DNA from 2 places in the Streptomyces sp. NPDC090032 genome. Region 2 is predicted to be linked to the other one. Evidence: predicted binding sites of a transcription regulator. Region 2 holds the regulator's gene; the other holds the start of a gene.
What was found. The regulator HrcA, encoded in region 2, represses chaperone genes, less so after heat shock. The targets are predictions, from matches to a motif close to TTNGCACTCNGNNNNNCNGAGTGCNAA.
Positions count from the first base shown of each region.

Region 1: groES (co-chaperone GroES) is a predicted target of HrcA. The motif match lies at 6,093-6,119, and genes of this name have one in related genera.

Region 1 is NZ_JBIVFF010000012.1:195,504-205,645, reverse strand. It holds gene ACIPWY_RS28745 (class I SAM-dependent methyltransferase) at 1-594, opposite strand, end outside; gene ACIPWY_RS28740 (YciI family protein) at 786-1,142, shown strand; gene ACIPWY_RS28735 (DUF6596 domain-containing protein) at 1,224-2,489, shown strand; gene ACIPWY_RS28730 (methyltransferase domain-containing protein) at 2,567-3,799, opposite strand; gene ACIPWY_RS28725 (polysaccharide deacetylase family protein) at 3,891-4,853, shown strand; gene ACIPWY_RS28720 (polysaccharide deacetylase family protein) at 5,432-6,013, shown strand; gene groES (co-chaperone GroES) at 6,262-6,570, shown strand; gene groL (chaperonin GroEL) at 6,681-8,306, shown strand; gene ACIPWY_RS28705 (ester cyclase) at 8,457-9,164, opposite strand; gene ACIPWY_RS28700 (SDR family oxidoreductase) at 9,284-10,057, opposite strand.
Region 2 is NZ_JBIVFF010000004.1:581,121-591,262, reverse strand. It holds gene ACIPWY_RS12540 (nitronate monooxygenase) at 1-832, opposite strand, end outside; gene dnaJ (molecular chaperone DnaJ) at 1,001-2,137, opposite strand; gene hrcA (heat-inducible transcriptional repressor HrcA) at 2,138-3,154, opposite strand; gene ACIPWY_RS12525 (MBL fold metallo-hydrolase) at 3,276-4,007, shown strand; gene ACIPWY_RS12520 (DUF3097 domain-containing protein) at 4,042-4,872, shown strand; gene hemW (radical SAM family heme chaperone HemW) at 4,885-6,117, opposite strand; gene ACIPWY_RS12510 (SpoIIE family protein phosphatase) at 6,195-8,147, opposite strand; gene ACIPWY_RS12505 (long-chain fatty acid--CoA ligase) at 8,405-10,142, opposite strand, start outside.

The sequences.
Region 1 (10,142 bases), on a different contig from region 2:
TTGGCGGACTTCGCTGCCGGGGAGGAGGCGGGCGGCCTCGGTGCGGATGTCGGTGAGTGACATGTCGGGTCGGCGCACGGGGGGCTGGAGGGGCGGCCGTGCGGCGCCGCGCAGCCGGTCGCTCACGTGGACCACGGCGCGGGCCGCCGCGTTCGCGGGGACGGCCACGAGGTCCCGGCGCGTCCTGCCCGCGTAGCAGCCGAGGACGAGCAGCGCGCCGCCGGGAGCGAGGGCGGCGCGCAGCCGTGTGACCGTCGCGAACGGCATGTGGTGCAGGCTCGCCAGGCAGGTGATGACGTCGTAGTGCCCCTCGGGCAGATCCGTCGCCGTCACGTCCGCCCGGCGGTAGCGCGGACCGCCGCCGATGGGCTCCGTCTTGCCGATGGCCTCCGCCTCAGCGATGGCCTTCGCTTCGGCGATGACCTCGGCCGAGGGGTCGAGCGCGTCGACCTCGTAGCCACGGGCCGCCAGGCGCCGCGCGAAGCGGCCGGTGCCGCAGCCGATGTCCAGGGCGCGGCGGCCCTCCTCGCGGCCTTCCTTCGGCAGGTGGCGCAGGAGGAGCCGGTGGTAGTGGTCGTTGTGGTCGAAGGGCATGGGGCGTGATGGTGACAGGGGGGCGATAAGCGGCGGGTGAGGAGGGGCTGGGGGCGCTTGGGGAGGGTGCTGGGGAGGGGGCGGAAAACTTCCCGAAGAAATTTCCGCGCGCGTGTCGATCCGCCCCGACCCCGTTCGACGCGTAGACGAGAACGGGGAAAGACCCCGACCGCACCGAACGAGGAGTCACCATGCCGCGCTACATGACGCTGGTCCGTATCGACGAGAGCAAGGCCCCCGCCGAGGGCCCCAGCGAGGCCCTGATGCAGCGCATGGGCGAGCTGATCGAGGAGATGACCAAGGCCGGCGTGATGCTCGACACGGGTGGCCTCCACCCGTCGTCCGAGGGCACCCGCGTGCACTACGAGAACGGCGAGATCACCGTCACCGACGGGCCGTTCACCGAGTCCAAGGAGGTCATCGGCGGCTACGCGATCATCCAGGCCAAGGACCGGGCCGAGATCCTGGAGTGGACCAAGCGCTTCCTGAAGGTGCACGAGGAGCACTGGACGGTCACCTCCGAGATCCGGGAGATCGCTGAGGGCTGAGAGCTGAGGGCTGACCCGCGCCGGAGCCACGCCGGAAAGGCTCTTGGCCGCCGTACGGCCGCGGGTGTCTGATGGTGGGCCGTGACAGCAGAACGTACTGCCGAAGCGGCCCACGCCATCGAGACCGTCTTCCGTCTGGAGGCGCCCCGCATCATCGCCGGTGTCACGCGCATCGTGCGGGACGTGGGCATAGCGGAGGAACTCGCGCAGGACGCGCTCGTCGCCGCCCTGGAGCAGTGGCCGGACGAGGGGATCCCCGACAACCCCGGGGCCTGGCTCATGGCCACCGCCAAGCACCGGGCGATCGACCTCGTGCGCCGCAAGGAGCGGTACGCGCGCAAGCTGGCGGAGGTCGGCCGCGACCTGGAGGCCATGCCGCCCCACCTGGACGAGCCCGCGGATCCGGACGACATCGACGACGACCTGCTCCGTCTCGTCTTCACGGCCTGTCACCCGGTCCTGTCCGCCGAGGCCCGGGTCGCGCTCACGCTGCGGCTGCTCGGCGGCCTGACCACCGCCGAGATCGCCCGTGCCGTGCTGGCCCCCGAGGCGACGGTCGCCCAGCGCATCGTGCGCGCGAAACGCACCCTCGCCACGAAGAACGTCGCCTTCGAAGTGCCCTACGGACCCGACCGGGCGGCCCGCCTCGGCTCCGTCCTCGAGGTCATCTACCTCATCTTCAACGAGGGGTACGCGGCCACGGCGGGCGACGACTATCTGCGCCCCGGCCTGTGCGAGGACGCGCTGCGGCTCGCCCGGCTGCTGGCCGGCCTGATGCCGAAGGAGCCCGAAGTGCACGGCCTGGCAGCCCTGTTGGAGCTCCAGGCCTCGCGCTCGGCCGCCCGTACCGGCCCGTCGGGCCAGCCCGTTCTGCTCAAGGACCAGGACCGTACGCGCTGGAACCAGCTCCTGATCCGGCGCGGGTTCGCGGCGCTCGGCCGGGCGGACGCGGTGTCCACGGGGGGCGGCCCCGGCCCGTACGCCCTCCAGGCCGCGATCGCCGCCAGCCACGCGCACGCCCACACGTACGCGGAGACGAACTGGGCGGGGATCGCCACTCTGTACGGGCTGCTCGCCGCACGTGCGCCGTCTCCCGTCGTGGAGCTGAACCGGGCGGTGGCCGTGTCCATGGCCGAGGGTCCCGCGGCCGGCCTCGCCCTGGTCGACGCCCTGGCCGCTGAACCGGCGCTGCGCGACTACCACTTGCTGCCGAGCGTGCGCGGAGACCTCCTTGAGCGGCTCGGGCGGCGCGAGGAGGCGCGGGCCGAGTTCGAGCGGGCCGCTTCGCTGACCCGCAACGAACGGGAGCGGGAGCTGCTGCTGGCGCGGGCGGAGGCGTGCGATTGAGGCATGCGGATGGGGAGTAGGGATGGGGCTGCGGATGGGGCGTGCGGTCAGGGACCCTCTGATCCGGACGAAAGACCCTAGGGCCTCTCGTTCTTCGGTTCGGGAGAGGCCGCGGCGGTGACCGGTTGCGCGGGCGCGCCGAGGAGCATCGTCGGGGCGCCCGCGACGCGGGTCAGGAAGACCGTCACCGCGTGCGGGCCGTGCCGCTTGGGCAGGGCCTTGCGGCGCAACTCCTCCGGCTCCACCGCCGACCCCCGCTTCTTCACCGTCAGGATCCCGACCTCACGCTCCCGCAGCAGCGCCTTCAATCTCTTTACGTTGAAGGGGAGTTGGTCCGTGATCTCGTACGCGGTGGCGTACGGCGTCGCGTGCAGCGTGTCGGACGTGACGTAGGCGATCATCTCGTCGATCAGCCCGCCCCCGACCTCCTCGGCCACGTCGGCGACCAGGTGGGCGCGGATGACGGCGCCGTCGGGCTCGTACAAGTACCGCCCCACGGGCCGCACTTCGGGGTCGGGGAGGCCGTGGCCGGTGAGTGCGCGCGGCCCCGGGAGCAGTGTCGCCCGCATGCGGCCCGGCTCGGTGCCGAACCAGAGCACGGCCTCCTTCACGTCCCCGCCGTCCGAGATCCACTCGGCGTCGGCCGCGTCGGGGATCGCCTCGTGGGGGATGCCGGGCGCGATCTTCAGGGCCGCGTGCCGGGCGCCGAGCGCCGCGCCGACCGCCCAGGACAGGGGCGGGGAGTACGCCTCCGGGTCGAAGATCCGGCCGCCTCCCCTGCCGCCGCCCCGGCGCGCAGGGTCGACGAACACCGCGTCGTACGGCTCCGTGTCGACCTCGGTGACATCGGCCTTGCGGACCTCGATCAGCCCGTCGAGGCCCAGGGCCCGCGCGTTCGCCCGCGCGACCTCGCAGGTCAGGGGGTCGCGGTCGACGGCGAGTACGGAGATCCCGGCGCGGGCCAGCGCGATCGCGTCGCCGCCGATGCCACAGCACAGGTCGGCGACGGAGCGCACCCCGAGTGCTTCGAACTCCTCGGCGCGGTGGGTGGCGACGCTCGTGCGGGTCGCCTGCTCGACGCCGTTCGCGGTGAAGTACATGCGGCGCGCGTCCCCCTCGCCGAACTTCGCCGCGGCGCGCTGGCGCAGCCTGGCCTGCGCGATGGCCGCCGAGACGAGGTCCGCCGGATGGCCGCGGCGCAGCCGGGTGGCGACGGCGAGCTCCTGCCCGGGGGTGATGTCCCGTACGTCGTCGAGAAGCGCCTGGCCCTCCGGGGAGAGCAGCGAGCTGAAGGAGGCGAGGTCGTTCACCAGGCCCATTGTGGGCCAGTCGGTGGACGGTGCGCGCCCGGCCGCGGTGTCGGGCCCTGATCGGTGCGGTGAGCTGCGAGGATCCGGCGCCATGCGACTTGTGCGACAAAACGACAAAAGGGCCGCGAAGGGGACGGTGGGCCGGAGGGCCCGGCACGGCCGCGCGCGGGCCGGCCTCGCCGTACTCGCCGCCTGCGCGGTCGCCTCGGGGTGCACGGTGGCCGGAGGTGCCGCGTCCGGAGGCGCCGACGCGGTCAAGCCGGCGCCCGGTCCGCAGCCCCTCCACGCTCCGCCCGCCCGCGCGCTCGACTCCTACTCGGGCAACCTGCGCGCCACCCAGGCCGCCCGGGTCGCGATGGCCAAGAAGTGGCGCCTGGCCGAGCCGCCGCTCCTCGCGCCGCCCGCGCCCGCCAGGAAGCCCGTGATCAGGGCTCGCAAGGGCTTCGAGGTCCAGGGCCAGGAGGGCCTGCCGCCCGTCTTCACGACCGTGCCGACCACGGACAAGGTCGTGTTCCTCACCATCGACGACGGTTCCGAGAAGGACCCGGCGTTCCTGGAGATGATGAGCGACCTGAAGATCCCGTACACCGCCTTCCTCAGCGACTACCTGGTGAATGACGACTACGGCTACTTCAGGGACATGCAGTCGCGCGGCGTCACGCTGAACAACCACACGCTGACGCACCCGTATCTGCCGGGCCTGTCCTACGAGGAGCAGCAGCGCGAGATCTGCGGCATGCAGCGCACCATGCAGGAGCAGTACGGCCAGCAGCCCGTGGCCTTCCGTCCGCCCTACGGCAACTACAACCGGGACACGCTGCGCGCCGCCAGGTCCTGCGGCATCAAGTACGCCCCGATCTGGAACGAAGAGGTGTTCGTCGACCACTTCGAGTGGCGCGAGGAGGACAAGGACCTGCGCCCGGGTGACATCATCCTGAGCCACTTCCGCGGCCCCGACGAGTGGAAGGGCACCATGCCCGACATGGTCCGCCGGCTCTTGAAGTACGTCACCGACAAGGGGTACGCGGTGGCCAGGCTGGAGGACTACCTGTGATGTCCGGCCGGGCGCGACGGGCCCCCGTGCGCACCGGGCCCCGGCGGCTGCTCGCCGCCGCCCTGGCCGCCGGTGTCCTCGCACCCGCGCTGCTCACCGGGTGCGCCCGGTCCGTGGACCCGATCGAGCGGCTCAGCAGGAAGGCGGCCGAGAAGGTCAGCCACTCGAGCCACCCGCGCCACCCGAACCACCTGAACCACCTGAACCACCCGGCACCGGCGCCCACGCCGGGCGAGGGTGTGGCCGCCGGTGCCGCCGGGGGTGCCGGGGACGCCGGAAGTGTCGGGGGTGGTTCGTGGGGCGTGCGGAGTGGATCTTGGGGCGCGCGCGGTGGTTCTTGGGGTGCGCCGGGTGGTTCCTGGGGTGCGAGCGAGTCGGCGAGCGCGCCCGGGTCAGGGAAGGCGGCGGGCAGGGCGCCGGCTCATGCCACGCCTCTCAAGGACCACGCTTCTGAGGGCGGCCCCGCTCCGGACGCCTACCGCCGCTGGGGGCTCTCCGCCCCGCTCGCCCCGGCGCCGAGACCCCCCGCACGCCACGCGGCCGGGGCGGGACCGCGCCCGTACGCGCTCCCTCCCGTCGTGGACCACGTCCGCACCAAGGACCGGGTCGTCTTCCTGACCTTCGACGACGGCGTGGAGCGCGACCCGCACTTCGCCGATATGGTCCGCGACCTGCGGCTGCCCGTCAGCGTCTTCCTCACGGACGGTGTCGCGGGCCCCGGCCGCGACCCCTTCGGCAAGCTGCGGACCCTCGGCGCGGGCGTGCAGAACCAGACCCTCAACCGCCACTCCCTGCCCGCACTTCCGTACGCCGAGCAGCACGCCGAGATCTGCGGCCAGCAGGACCGGCTGAAGGACCGCTTCGGCACCCGCCCCCGCCTGTTGCGCCCGCCGTTCGGCGACTACGACCAGGACACCCTGCGTGCGGCCGCCACCTGCGGGGTCGACGCCGTGGTCCTGTGGCACGTCACGTTGCGGAGCGACCACCTGCGTGACGCGGATGCGGCGGGGGACCGGCCGCGTCCCGGAGACATCGTCAGGGCCGAGTTCCGTGACGGCGACGACCCGCACGGAACGGCGCTCACCGACATGACGGCGCGACTGCTGCGCCGTATCCAGGCCCAGGGGTTCACGGTGGGGAGGCTCGAGGACTACCTGTGACGGAACTCTGCCGGAGGGGCCTTTGACGGAACCGGCGGAACTGCCGGAGGGGCCGTGCGGAGGACTCGCCCTCACTGAATTGGCACTCCGCTTGACCGAGTGCTAATCGCAGTCATAGTCTCGGCCCTGGCACTCCCCACTGGAGAGTGCCAATAGCGACGGGCAGGTCCGGCACCCGCGACGACGGATCCACCTGGTCGCCACCTCAGACAGTTAACCCCGTGATCTCCGAAGGGGGAGGTCGGATCGTGACGACCACCAGCTCCAAGGTTGCCATCAAGCCGCTCGAGGACCGCATTGTGGTCCAGCCGCTCGACGCTGAGCAGACCACCGCCTCTGGCCTGGTCATCCCGGACACCGCGAAGGAGAAGCCCCAGGAGGGCGTCGTCCTCGCCGTTGGCCCGGGCCGCTTCGAGAACGGCGAGCGCCTGCCGCTCGACGTGCAGACCGGCGACATCGTGCTGTACAGCAAGTACGGCGGCACCGAGGTGAAGTACAACGGCGAGGAGTACCTCGTCCTCTCGGCTCGCGACGTGCTCGCGATCGTCGAGAAGTAATTCACCCACTGTTTTAGTTCTGCGCCCCTGGCACCCTGCTACTCAGCTGCGACTTTTCTCAGCATGCCGGGCGTCGGGGGCGCAGTTCGTTCGAGAGGACCAACAGCTCCATGGCGAAGATCCTGAAGTTCGACGAGGACGCCCGTCGCGCCCTCGAGCGCGGCGTCAACAAGCTTGCCGACACGGTCAAGGTGACGATCGGCCCCAAGGGCCGCAACGTCGTCATCGACAAGAAGTTCGGCGCTCCCACCATCACCAACGACGGTGTCACGATCGCCCGCGAGGTCGAGATCGACGACCCGTACGAGAACCTCGGCGCCCAGCTGGTGAAGGAGGTGGCGACCAAGACCAACGACATCGCGGGTGACGGCACCACCACCGCCACCGTGCTCGCCCAGGCCCTGGTCAAGGAAGGCCTGCGCAACGTCGCCGCCGGCGCTTCCCCGGCCGCCCTGAAGAAGGGCATCGACGCCGCGGTCAAGGCCGTGTCCGAGGAGCTCCTCGCGACCGCCCGCCCGATCGAGGACAAGGCCGACATCGCCGCTGTCGCCGGTCTGTCCGCCCAGGACTCGCAGGTCGGCGAGCTCATCGCCGAGGCGATGGACAAGGTCGGCAAGGACGGTGTCATCACCGTCGAGGAGTCCAACACCTTCGGGCTCGAGCTGGACTTCACCGAGGGCATGGCCTTCGACAAGGGCTACCTGTCTCCGTACTTCGTGACGGACCAGGAGCGCATGGAGGCCGTGCTCGAGGACCCGTACATCCTGATCAACCAGGGCAAGATCTCCTCCATCCAGGACATGCTGCCGCTGCTGGAGAAGGTCATCCAGGCCGGTGGCTCCAAGCCGCTCCTGATCATCGCCGAGGACGTCGAGGGCGAGGCCCTGTCGACCCTGGTCGTGAACAAGATCCGCGGCACGTTCAACGCCGTCGCCGTCAAGGCGCCCGGCTTCGGTGACCGCCGCAAGGCGATGCTCGGCGACATGGCCACCCTCACCGGTGCCACCGTCATCGCCGAGGAGGTCGGCCTCAAGCTCGACCAGGCCGGTCTCGAGGTGCTCGGCACCGCTCGTCGCGTGACGATCACCAAGGACGACACGGTCATCGTCGACGGTGGCGGCAACTCCGCCGACGTCGCGGGCCGCGTCAACCAGATCAAGGCCGAGATCGAGAACACGGACTCCGACTGGGACCGCGAGAAGCTCCAGGAGCGCCTCGCGAAGCTCGCCGGCGGCGTGTGCGTGATCAAGGTCGGCGCCGCCACCGAGGTGGAGCTCAAGGAGAAGAAGCACCGTCTGGAGGACGCCATCTCCGCGACCCGCGCCGCGGTCGAGGAGGGCATCGTCTCCGGTGGTGGCTCCGCTCTGGTGCACGCCGTCAAGGTCCTCGAGGGCAACCTCGACAAGACCGGCGACGAGGCCACCGGTGTCGCGGTCGTCCGCCGCGCCGCCGTCGAGCCGCTGCGCTGGATCGCCGAGAACGCCGGCCTCGAGGGCTACGTCATCACCTCGAAGGTCGCCGAGCTCGACAAGGGCCAGGGCTTCAACGCTGCGACCGGTGAGTACGGCGACCTGGTCAAGGCCGGCGTCATCGACCCGGTCAAGGTCACCCGCTCCGCCCTGGAGAACGCCGCGTCCATCGCTTCGCTGCTGCTCACGACCGAGACCCTGGTCGTCGAGAAGCCGGCGGAGGAGGAGCCCGAGGCCGGCGGCCACGGGCACGGCCACTCCCACTAGTGCGCTGAGCGACCAGTGCGCTGAGTGACTGGTGCGCTGAGCGATCAGCGCAGCGCCGGTCGCACTGGCGTCTGTTCGTACGAGGCCCGGTTCCGCGCTTGCCGCGGGGCCGGGCCTCGGCGTTCGCGGCGCCGGTCCGGGCCCGTACGGTCAGGATTCGAGCTGATCGAGCGCGCCGAGCTGGGCCATCAGCCCCAGCCGGTCGTTCTGCCACCAGCCCTCGACGATCTTCCCGTCCTCCTGGAACCGGAAGATGGTCGCGCCGGTCATGGTGACCTGTTTGCCCGTCGCCGGGATTCCCATGAAGCCGCCGTTGTGGTTGGCGTTGAAGGTCCACCGCGTGCACACCCGGTCGCCTTCGGTGATCTGGTCGTCGATGGTGAATTCGAGGTCGAACCCGAGGCGGTACATCTCGATCTCTCGCCGCATCGCGTCGAGACCGATGGTGTCCGTCACGTTGGCGGGATCGTGGTCGTGATAGTCCTCCGCGAGCAGGTCGTTGAGCGGGGGCAGTTCACCCTCGGTGGCGAGCGTCTCGAAGAACCGGCGTGCGTTCCCCGCGTACAACTGCTCGTCCCGCACCACGTCCAGATCGGTGAAGGTGGGCATCTCGTCGCAGAGGGCGACCATCTCCTGGAAGATCGTGTCGGTCTCCGGAAGGTTCGAGTTCCGCATCGCCTCCTCGTACGACGGGAACTCCACGATCTCGATGAAGTGCGACGCGTCGGACCGGTCCTTTCCGATCAGGTTGTGCGTCGCGGTCCGCTTCCCCTTTGTCTGCTCGGCCCATGTGTCCATGAGCTGGTTCATCTCGTCGAATCGGCTGGTCTTGCAGTCGATCAGTTGCACGAACGCCATGACGCCGCCTCCCGGCCCCCCTGCATCCCCCTGCGTAAGGTCCGGACAGCTCCATCCTCCCACCGCCGTGTAACGACCGGGCGGGACCGAGTCCCGGTCGAACCGGGACTCGCCGCGCCTTACTGGGGCCCGTACTTACGCCCCGTCTTCGCCGTGACGCCGCCGAGCAGTCCGCGCGGCGCCAGCTTCACGACGCCCATCAATGCCTTGTACCGCGGATCCGGGATCGACAGTGACTTGCCGCGCGCCAGGTCGGCGAGCGCCGCCGCCACCAGCTTGTCGGCGTCGAGCCACATCCACTTGGGGATGTTGTCCGTGCCCATCGCGGCCCGCTCGTGGAACTCCGTACGGACGAAGCCCGGGCAGAGCGCCATCAGCCGCACACCGCTGCCGGCCAGATCCCGCGCCGCGCCCTGCGTGAACTGCACGACCCACGCCTTCGACGCGCCGTACGTCCCGCGCGGCACGAACGCCGCCACCGACGCCACGTTCACCACGCCGCCCCTGCCGCGCTCACGCATCGGCGCCACCGCGGCGGACGTGAGCCGCAGGACCGCCTCGCAGTGCACCTTCAGCATGGTCAACTCGTCGGCGAGCGGAACCTCCAGGTACTGGCCCTTGTTGCCGAAGCCCGCGTTGTTGACCAACAGGTCCACCGGCCGCTTGCGGTCGGTCAGCCGTGCCTCGACGGCGCCGATGCCCTCGTCGGTGGCGAGGTCCGCCGTGAGCACCTCGGCCTCGATGCCGTGCCGGTCGTGGAGCTCGGTGGCCTGCTCCCGCAGCCGCTTGGTGTCACGCGCCACCAGGACGAGGTCGTGGCCGTCCGCGGCGAGCCGGCGCGCGAACGCGGCACCGATCCCCGAGGTGGATCCCGTAATCAGAGCGGTAGTCATGGGGCAAGGCTAGTGACAGCCGTGGGCATGACCACGCTCGGGCGTCCCCGCGCGTGGCCCCTTGACCACGACCACTGCATCCTCC
Region 2 (10,142 bases):
GGCCGCGCGCCGGGCGCCCGGAGAAGGCCCGGGTCAGCTCGGTCCGCACGAACAGCGGGTTGGTCATGGCCTGCTTGTGCAGGACGTTGGCGCCGGACTCGGGGCAGACCAGGAAGGCCGTGCCGAACTGTCCGGCGTCGGCGCCCGCGGCGAGCACGGCGGCGAGCTGCCCGCCGCGCATGAGGCCACCGGTGGCGATGATCGGGAGCTGTACGGCCTCGCGGACCTGGGCGATCAGCGCGATGAGTCCGATGCCGGAGCCGTCGGCCTCCGGGTTGTCCCGGTGGGTGCCCTGGTGGCCGCCCGCCTCGATGCCCTGGACGCACACGGCGTCGGCGCCGGCCTGCTGGGCGGCCTGGGCCTCCTCCGGGGTGGTCACGGTGACGGCGGTGAGGGTGCCGGCGCGGGCGAGGGAGTCGAGGACCTCGCGGCTCGGGCAGCCGAACGTGAAGGTGACGACCGGTACCGGGTCGTCGAGGAGGATCGCGAGCTTCGCGTCGAAGCCGTCGTCGCGCCCGCTGTCCGGGTCCCCGAGCTGTGTCTCGTACCAGGCGGCCTCACCGGCGAGCTGGCTGGCGTAGACGGCGACGGCCGCGGGGTCCGCGTACTCGGGCTGCGGCATGAAGAGATTGACGCCGAACGGCTGGTTGGTCAGCCCCCGTACCTGCTTGATCTCCTGGTACATCCCGTCGGCGGTCTTGTACCCGGCGGCGAGGAATCCGAGCCCGCCGGCCTCCGACACGGCGGCGGCGAGCTGCGGACAGGAGGCACCGCCCGCCATGGGTGCCTGCACGATCGGATAGTGACAGAGATCGGTCAGCGTGGGGGACATGACCGCATCGTGCCACGTCCCCCGGACAAGTCCGAATCCGCCTGCCGGCCGCTGAAGGCAATCCGCCTACCGGCCGTTGAACGCGTCCTTCGACCGCGAGAACAGCCCTTGCTGCCCCGGCTGACTGCGCCTGCCCGGGGGCAACCCCCGGACCCCCGGCCGCGCCCATCAGCGCCCGTTGAACGCATCCTTCAACCGCGAGAACAGCCCTTGCTGCCCCGGCTGGAACTGCCCCGTGGGCCGTTCCTCGCCGCGCAGCTTCGACAGCTCGCGCAGCACCCGCTCCTGCTCCGGGTCCAGCTTGGTCGGCGTCAGGACCTCGACGTGCACGATGAGGTCGCCGCGGCCGCCGCCGCGCAGGTGCGTGATGCCCCGCCCGTGCAGCGGGACCGACTGGCCGGACTGCGTGCCCGGCCGGATGTCGATCTCCTCCAGGCCGTCGAGTGTCTCCAGCGGCACCTTCGTGCCGAGCGCCGCGGCCGTCATCGGGATGGTGACGGTGCAGTGCAGATCGTCGCCGCGCCGCTGGAAGACCGGGTGCGGCAGCTCGTGGATCTCGACGTACAGGTCACCGGCGGGGCCGCCGCCGGGGCCGACCTCGCCCTCACCCGCGAGCTGGATCCGCGTGCCGTTGTCGACACCGGCCGGGATCTTCACCGTGAGCGTGCGCCGCGAGCGGATGCGGCCGTCACCGGCGCACTCCGGGCACGGCGTCGGCACGACGGTGCCGAAGCCCTGGCACTGCGGGCACGGCCGCGACGTCATGACCTGGCCGAGGAAGGACCGCGTGACCTGGGACACCTCGCCGCGACCGCGGCACATGTCACAGGTCTGCGCGGACGTCCCCGGTGCGGCACCCTCGCCGCTGCAGGTCGTACAGACGATGGCCGTGTCGACCTGGATGTCCTTGGTGGTCCCGAAGGCGGCCTCGTCCAGCTCGATCTCGAGCCGGATCATGGCGTCCTGGCCGCGGCGCGTGCGCGACCGGGGACCACGCTGGGACGCCGTTCCGAAGAACGCGTCCATGATGTCGGAGAAGTTCCCGAAGCCACCGGCGCCGAAACCGCCGGCCCCGCCTCCGCCCGCCTGCGAGAGGGGGTCGCCGCCGAGGTCGTAGACCTGCTTCTTCTGCGGGTCCGACAACACCTCGTAGGCGGCGTTGATCTCCTTGAACCGCTCCTGTGTCTTCGGGTCCGGATTCACATCCGGGTGAAGCTCACGGGCCAGCCTGCGGAAGGCCTTCTTGATCTCGTCCTGGGAGGCGTCGCGGCGCACGCCGAGTACGGCGTAGTAGTCCGTGGCCACTTACGACTCCGCCAGGATCTGTCCGACGTAACGTGCCACTGCGCGTACTGCTCCCATCGTTCCCGGATAGTCCATGCGGGTCGGTCCGACCACGCCGAGCTTGGCTACTGCCTCGCCGCCCGAACCGTAGCCCACCGACACCACGGACGTGGAGTTGAGTCCCTCATGGGCGTTCTCGTGACCGATGCGTACGGCCATGCCCGAATCGCCCACCTCACCAAGGAGCTTGAGGAGCACGACCTGCTCCTCGAGTGCCTCCAGCACGGGCCGGATGGTGAGGGGAAAGTCATGTCCGAAGCGGGTGAGATTGGCGGTGCCGCCGATCATCAGCCGCTCCTCGGTCTCCTCGACGAGCGTCTCCAGCAAGGTGGAGAGCACCGTCGCGACCGTGCCGCGGTCCTCCGTGTCGAAGGACTCCGGCAGGTCCTGCACCAGCTGCGGCACGTCCGCGAAGCGGCGTCCCGCGACCCTGCTGTTGAGCCGGGCCCGCAGATCCGCGAGCGAGGTCTCGCCGAACGGCGCCGGGCAGTCGATCATCCGCTGCTCGACGCGCCCCGTGTCCGTGATCAGTACGAGCATCACACGGGCGGCGGCGAGCGAGAGCAGCTCCACGTGGCGCACGGTGGACCGCGTCAGGGACGGGTACTGCACCACGGCGACCTGCCGCGTCAGCTGCGCGAGCAGCCGCACGGTCCGGCCGACGACGTCGTCGAGGTCGACGGCGCCGTCGAGGAAGTTCTGGATGGCGCGGCGCTCGGGCCCCGTCATCGGCTTGACCGCCGTCAGCTTGTCCACGAACAGGCGGTAGCCCTTGTCGGTCGGGATCCGCCCGGCACTCGTGTGAGGCTGGGCGATGAACCCCTCCTCCTCCAGCGCCGCCATGTCGTTGCGCACCGTCGCCGGTGAGACGCCGAGGCTGTGCCGCTCGGTGAGCGCCTTGGAGCCGACCGGCTCCTCGGTCCCCACGTAGTCCTGGACGATGGCGCGCAGCACTTCGAGCCTGCGTTCACTGAGCATTCGCGCACACCTCCAGCTGTGTCGTCCGCGGCTGGCACTCGGTGCGGCCGAGTGCCAATAGTCTCCGGGTCAGTGTACGGCCGGTGGGTACGGGCCCGGCAAGGGCGCTAGCGTCGGACCCATGGACGACCTGGACTGGAATGCGGTGGGCTGGGAGGAGCTGTCCGCCCGGGCGGGCCGGATCCGGCTGCCGGGCTGGGACTGCACGACCGGCCTTGTGGTGGGCGACGGGGCGGCGTTGCTCGTCGACACGGGTTCATCACTTCGTGAGGGCGCGGCGCTGCGGGCGGACACCCGGCGCCTCATCGGCCCGCACGCGCGCGTGACGCATATCGCTCTGACGCACCCCCATTTCGACCATGTTCTCGGCACGGCGGCGTTCGCCGGGGTCGAGGTGTACGGAGCCGCGGGCATCGACGCCGTGTTCACGCGGGACCGCGACGAACTGCGGGCGTCCGCGATCGCCCACGGCCTGCCGCACGACGAGGCGGCCGAGGCGGTGGACGTGCTCGTCGTGCCGCACCACCGGGTGTGCGGGGAGTGGACGCTCGATCTGGGCGGCGGGCTCCAGGTGCTGCTGGCGAACGTGGGCCCGGGGCACAGCGGGCACGACCTGGCCGTCCTGGTGCCGGGCACGCCCGAGATCGTCTTCTGCGGTGACCTGGTCGAGGAGTCGGGTGAACCGCAGGCGGGCCGCGACGCGGTGCCTAGCCGCTGGCCGGCCGCCCTCGACCGGCTGCTGGAACTGGGCGGTGAAGATGCCGTGTACGTCCCTGGGCACGGAGCCGTGGTGAATGCGGAGTTTGTCCGTGCGCAGCGTGCCGCGCTGGCGGCTCGTTTCGGCGTGTCGTAACCGCACGGCAGTTCGTACTCCTATCGTCTGGTCCATGCGCCAGTACTCCCCCGACTTCACCCCGCCCTGGAAGAAGCAGCAGGCCGCGCCCGAGGTGGCGGCGGACGTGGACCTCGTGGTCGAGGAGGTCACGACCGGGTTCTGCGGGGCGGTCGTCCGCTGCGAGAAGACGGCCCAGGGCCCGACGGTGACCCTGGAGGACCGCTTCGGCAAGCACCGGGTGTTCCCCATGGACCCGCGCGGCTTCCTGCTCGAAGGCCGGGTCGTCACCCTCGTACGTCCCGTGGCCGCGGCGCCCGTACGTCCCGCGCGCACGGCCTCCGGGTCCGTCGCGGTCCCCGGGGCGCGGGCGCGGGTCGCGCGGGCCGGGCGCATCTACGTGGAGGGCCGGCACGACGCGGAGCTCGTGGAGCGGGTCTGGGGCGACGACCTGCGCATCGAGGGCGTGGTCGTGGAGTACCTGGAGGGCGTCGACGACCTGCCCGCGATCGTCACCGAGTTCGCTCCGGGGCCCGACGCGCGGCTCGGCGTCCTCGTCGACCACCTGGTGCCCGGCTCGAAGGAGTCACGGATCGCGGCGCAGGTCACCGGCGAGCACGCGCTGGTCGTCGGCCACCCCTACATCGACGTGTGGGAGGCCGTGAAGCCGTCGTCCGTGGGCATCGCCGCGTGGCCCCGGGTGCCGCGCGGCCAGGACTGGAAGACGGGCGTGTGCCAGGCGCTCGGCTGGCCGGAGAACACCGGCGCGGCCTGGCAGCACATCCTGTCGCGGGTGCACAGCTACCGCGATCTGGAGCCCGAACTCCTGGGCAGGGTCGAGGAGTTGATCGATTTCGTGACACTGCCCGCGGACATCCGCCAGTGACCGTTGGCCCCCTCAGTCGACGAGGTCGCGGACGACCGCGTCGGCGAGGAGGCGGCCGCGCAGGGTGAGGACGGCGCGCCCGGACTCGTACGGGGCCGCTTCGAGCAGGCCGTCGGACAGGGCGCGGCCGGCGGCGGCGCGGCCCGCGGGCTTCAGGAGCGACAGCGGGCAGCCCTCCAGGAGCCGCAGCTCCAGCAGGATCCGCTCGACGCGCCGGTCCTCCTCCGTCAGGAGCTCGCGACCGGCGCCGGGCGAGCGCCCCTCCGCGAGGCGTCCGGCGTAGGCGCCCGGGTGTTTCACGTTCCACCAGCGCACCCCGCCGACGTGGCTGTGCGCGCCGGGGCCCGCGCCCCACCAGTCGGCGCCGCGCCAGTAGAGCTCGTTGTGCAGGCAGCGACCGGCGTCGGTGGTGGCCCAGTTCGACACCTCGTACCAGTCGAAGCCCGCCCCGCCGAGGACCTCGTCCGCGATCAGGTAGCGGTCCGCGTGGACGTCGTCGTCCGTCATCGGGACCTCGCCGCGGCGGATGCGCCGGGCCAGCTGGGTGCCCTCCTCGACGATCAGCGCGTACGCCGACACGTGGTCGGGCCCGGCGCCGACGGCCGCCTCCAGCGAGGCCCGCCAGTCGTCGTCGCTCTCGCCGGGGGTGCCGTAGATCAGGTCGAGGTTGACGTGGTCGAAGCCCGCGGCGCGCGCCTCGGCGACGCAGGCCTCGGGGCGACCGGGGGTGTGGGTGCGGTCGAGGATCTTCAGCACGTGCTGCCTGGCGCTCTGCATGCCGAAGGAGATCCGGTTGAAGCCGCCTTCGCGCAGGGTCTCCAGGTAGGCGGGGCCGACGGACTCGGGGTTGGCCTCCGTCGTCACCTCGGCGTCGGGCGCGAGCCCGAACTCGTCGCGGATCGCCCCGAGCATCCGTACGAGGTCGTCGGCCGCGAGCAGCGTCGGGGTGCCGCCGCCGACGAAGACGGTCCGCACCTGGCGCGGGTCGTCGCCGAGGACCTTGCGGGCGAGGCGCACCTCGTCGACGAGGGTGTCCGCGTAGTTGTCGCGGGAGGCGAGGACACCGCCGGAGCCGCGCAGCTCGGTCGCGGTGTACGTGTTGAAGTCGCAGTAGCCGCAGCGCGTGGCGCAGTACGGGACGTGCAGATAGAACCCGAGGGGCCGGTCCGCCGCCCCGGCCAGGGCGGAGGCGGGCAGCGCGCCGTCGTCGGGGACGGGCTCACCGTCAGGGAGTGCGGAAGGCATGGACCTATTGTCCCGCAGCCGCGAGGTCGCCCCGTCGGCCGTCGCCCAAGGGGGCTCGGCCCGTCCTGCCCGGGGGCTCAGCCGGCCTGGAGGACCAGGAGTGCGAGGTCGTCGTCCGGCGGGCTTTCGGAGAACTCGTGGACCAGACGTCTGATCCGCTCGGCGAGCAGCGGCGCCGTGAGGCCCTGGCAGCCGGCGAGGGCGTGGGAGAGGCCGTCGCCGTCGTCGAACTGGCGGTGCCCGTCCCGGCGCTCCGTCACCCCGTCCGTGACGCACAGCAGGGTGTCGCCGTCGTGGAGTACGAGGCTCTCGCTGGTGTAGCCGGGGTCGTCGACGACCCCGAGGAGCACCTGGGGCTCGGCGGCGGACGCGACCAGGCCGTCCGGCCGCAGCAGGAGCGGCAGCGGGTGTCCGGCGGAGGCCAGGGTGCAGCGCATCCCGTCCTCGGTGGGCACCAGCTCCCCGTAGAGGAGGGAGAGGAAGCGCGGTGCGCCCTCGGGGGTGAGCCCCTGGCCGCCCGCGGCGGCGAGCGCGCGGGCCGCCGCGTCGGCCGCCTCCGTGGCGTCGTCGAGGAGGAGCCGGTTGAGCCGGTCGAGGACCTCGGCGACCTGGTATCCCTCGCGGGCGAGCAGCCGCAGCCAGGGCCGGGCGAGGCCGATGACGACGGCCGCCTCCGGACCCTTTCCCTGCACGTCCCCGAGCGCGAAGCACCAGCGGCCGTCACCGGCGGGGAACACGTCGTAGAAGTCGCCGCCGGGGCCGCCCGCGTCCCGCGGCTCGTAGACGAGCGCGGACTCGATGCCGGGGATCTGCGCGACGGCGGAGGGCAGCAGGCCGCGCTGGAGGATGCGGCTGATGGTCGCCTGCCGGGTGTAGCGGCGGGCGGCGCTGACGGCGAGGGCGACCCGGCGGGCGAAGTCCTCGACGAGGCCGGTGACCTCGTCGGGGAAGCGCGTCAGGCCCGCCCGTCCGATGAGCAGGGTGCCGACGGCGCGGCCGCCCGCGCTGAGGCGGTAGGCGAGCGCGGCGCCGGCCGGGTCGCCGCCGAGGGACTCGAAGGGCCACGGCACGGGGACGGCCGCGCTGCGCGCCGCGTCGGTGGGCTGGGGCGGGTCCTTCTCCAGGATCTTGCGGAGCTCCTCCATACGGTTCTCGCTGGTGTGCCAGACGCGGGCGAGGCGGGGCGTGGCGAGGGCGCCGGTGCCGCGGCCCGCGCGGTCGGCGCTGCCCCGGTCCGGTCTGCCGTCCTCGTCGTCGAGCCAGACCGCGCACCAGTCGGCGAGGCGCGGCACGAGCATCTGTCCGGCGAGTGAGGCGACCTGGTCCTCGTCGAGCTGTCCGGCGAGCAGGTCGGAGGCCTCGGCGAGGAAGGAGAGGGCGCCGCGGTTGACCCAGTCCTGGTCGTGCGGGAAGCGGCGCGGCGCGGGACCCGGCAGGTCGGCGGCGCGCAGCCCGCGCTGAAAGGTTCTTGCACCGGGATACGCCTCGAGGTCGCCGCCGCGCAGGTCGGCGTCGTCGACGGGGAGGCGGGCCCAGACGGTCTTGGTGCCGGGCTGGTAGGTGATGCCCCAGGCATCGGAGAGGGAGGCCACGAGGCGCAGGCCGCGCCCGCACTCGGGGGTGTCGGGTCCCAGGTCGGTGCGGTCGCTGCGGACGGCGCGGGCGGGGTGGTGGTCGGCGACCTCGATGACGAGGGCGGCGGGCGTGCACCCGCCGTCCTGGTCGTCGAGGTCGGCGGTTTCGAGGCGGCACAGCAGCTCGACGTTCGTACCGGCGTGTACGACGGCGTTCGTGACGAGTTCGCTGAGTACGACCACGGCGTCGTCGGTGAGCCGGTCGCCGCCGGCCGCCGTGGCGGTCAGGCCGAGTTCCGCCCAGTCGGCCAGCGCGGCCCGTACGAAGCGGCGCGCCGCGGCCGGGGCCACCGGGTTTCCGGGCAACGAGGTCCGCACGACGGCCGGTGCTCCCGGGCGGCGGGAGGGCTCGTCGGTGGCGTAGGTGGTCTCCCGTTGCAGCGGAATGGACCCCACGGTGCGGCTCCTGAGCAGGTTCGGGCAAAGACGCCTCAGGCGACACGGACAGAGTGACAGACCGGCCCCGCCCATAAGCACGGAGTTACCGAAGTGGGTCACCAAGAGCGCGAACAGTGCTACACGTGTTCAGGATCCGGGCCGTGACCGATGAAAGGGCTGCAACGCGAGATGCGCCGCGGCCGGACACCGAAGTGCCGGACCGCGACGCATCTTTCAAGCGGTGACGTGGAACGTCCAAGCGGTGACGCCGGGCGTCACTTCTCGCGCGAGCCCGCGTACATCTCGTCGATCAGGTGCCCGTACTCGCGCTCGACGACCGGCCGCTTCAGCTTCAGGCTCGGGGTCAGCTCGCCGTGCTCGATGTCGAGGTCGCGCGGCAGGAGCTTGAACTTCTTGATGGTCTGCCACTTCTGGAGGCCCAGGTTGAGCTCCTTGACGTAGCCCTCGACCAGTTCGACCGTGGCGGGGGCGGCGACCACATCGGCGTACGACTTGCCCCCCAGGCCGTTGTCCTTGGCCCACTCCAGGATCGACGGCTCGTCCAGGGCGATGAGCGCCGTGCAGAAGTTCCGGTCGGCGCCGTGCACCAGGATGTTCGAGACGTACGGGCACACGGCCTTGAACTGGCCCTCGACCTCGGCGGGCGCGATGTACTTGCCGCCCGAGGTCTTGATGAGGTCCTTCTTGCGGTCCGTGATCTTGAGGTAGCCGTCGGGCGACAGCTCACCGATGTCGCCGGTGTGGAACCAGCCGTCGGACTCGAGGACCTCGGTCGTCTTCTCGGGCAGCCCGTGGTAGCCCTCCATGACGCCGGGGCCGCGCAGCAGGATCTCGCCGTCGTCCGCGATCCGCACCTCGGTGCCGGGCAGCGGCTTGCCGACCGTGCCGGTGCGGTACGCCTCGCCGGGGTTGACGAAGGACGCGGCGGAGGTCTCCGTGAGGCCGTACCCCTCCAGGATGTGCACGCCCGCGCCGGCGAAGAAGTAACCGATCTCGGGGGCGAGCGCGGCGGAGCCGGAGACACAGGCGCGCAGCCGGCCGCCGAACGCCTCGCGCAGCTTGGAGTACACGAGCGCGTCGGCGACCTTGTGCTTCGCACCGAGCGCGAACGGCACCGAGGCCGAACCGGTCCTGCGGAAGTTGTCCTGGCTGGCCTTCGCGTACTCGCGTGCGACCTCGGCCGCCCACTGGAAGATCTTGTACTTGGCGCCACCGCCGGCCCGCGCCTTGGCCGCGACCCCGTTGTAGACCTTCTCGAAGATGCGCGGGACGGCCGCCATGTACGTCGGCTGCACGATCGGCAGATTCTCGATGATCTTGTCGACGCGGCCGTCCACGGCGGTGACGTGTCCGACCTCGATCTGCCCGGAGGTGAGGACCTTGCCGAAGACGTGCGCGAGGGGCAGCCACAGGTACTGCACGTCGTCCGGGCCGACCAGGCCGGTCCCGGCGATGGCCTTCGCCATGTACGACCAGTTGTCCTGCGGGAGCCGCACGCCCTTGGGCCGGCCGGTGGTGCCGGAGGTGTAGATCAGCGTCGCGAGCTGGTCCGCGGTGATCGCGCCGACCTTCTCCTTGATCAGGTGCGGGTGCTTCTCCAGGTAAGCGGCGCCCCGCTTCTCCAGGTCGGCGAGCGTGAGCAGCCAGCCCTCGGGGTCCGCGGCGTCCGGCTCGACCCCGGCCTCGTCGATGACGACGACATGGGCGAGGTCGGGCAGTTCGGCCCGGCGCTCGCGGGCCTTGGCCAGCTGCGCGGCGTCCTCGGCGATCAGGACCTTGCTGTCCGAGTCCGCGAGGATGAACGCCGACTCCTCGGCGTTGGTCTGCGGGTACACGGTGGTCGTCGCGGCGCCCGCGCACAGGATGCCGAGGTCGGACAGGATCCACTCGACCCGTGTGGAGGAGGCGAGCGCGACGCGCTCCTCCGGCTGCACGCCGAGCTCGATCAGGCCGGCCGCGATGGCGTAGACCCGCGTCGAGGCCTGCGCCCAG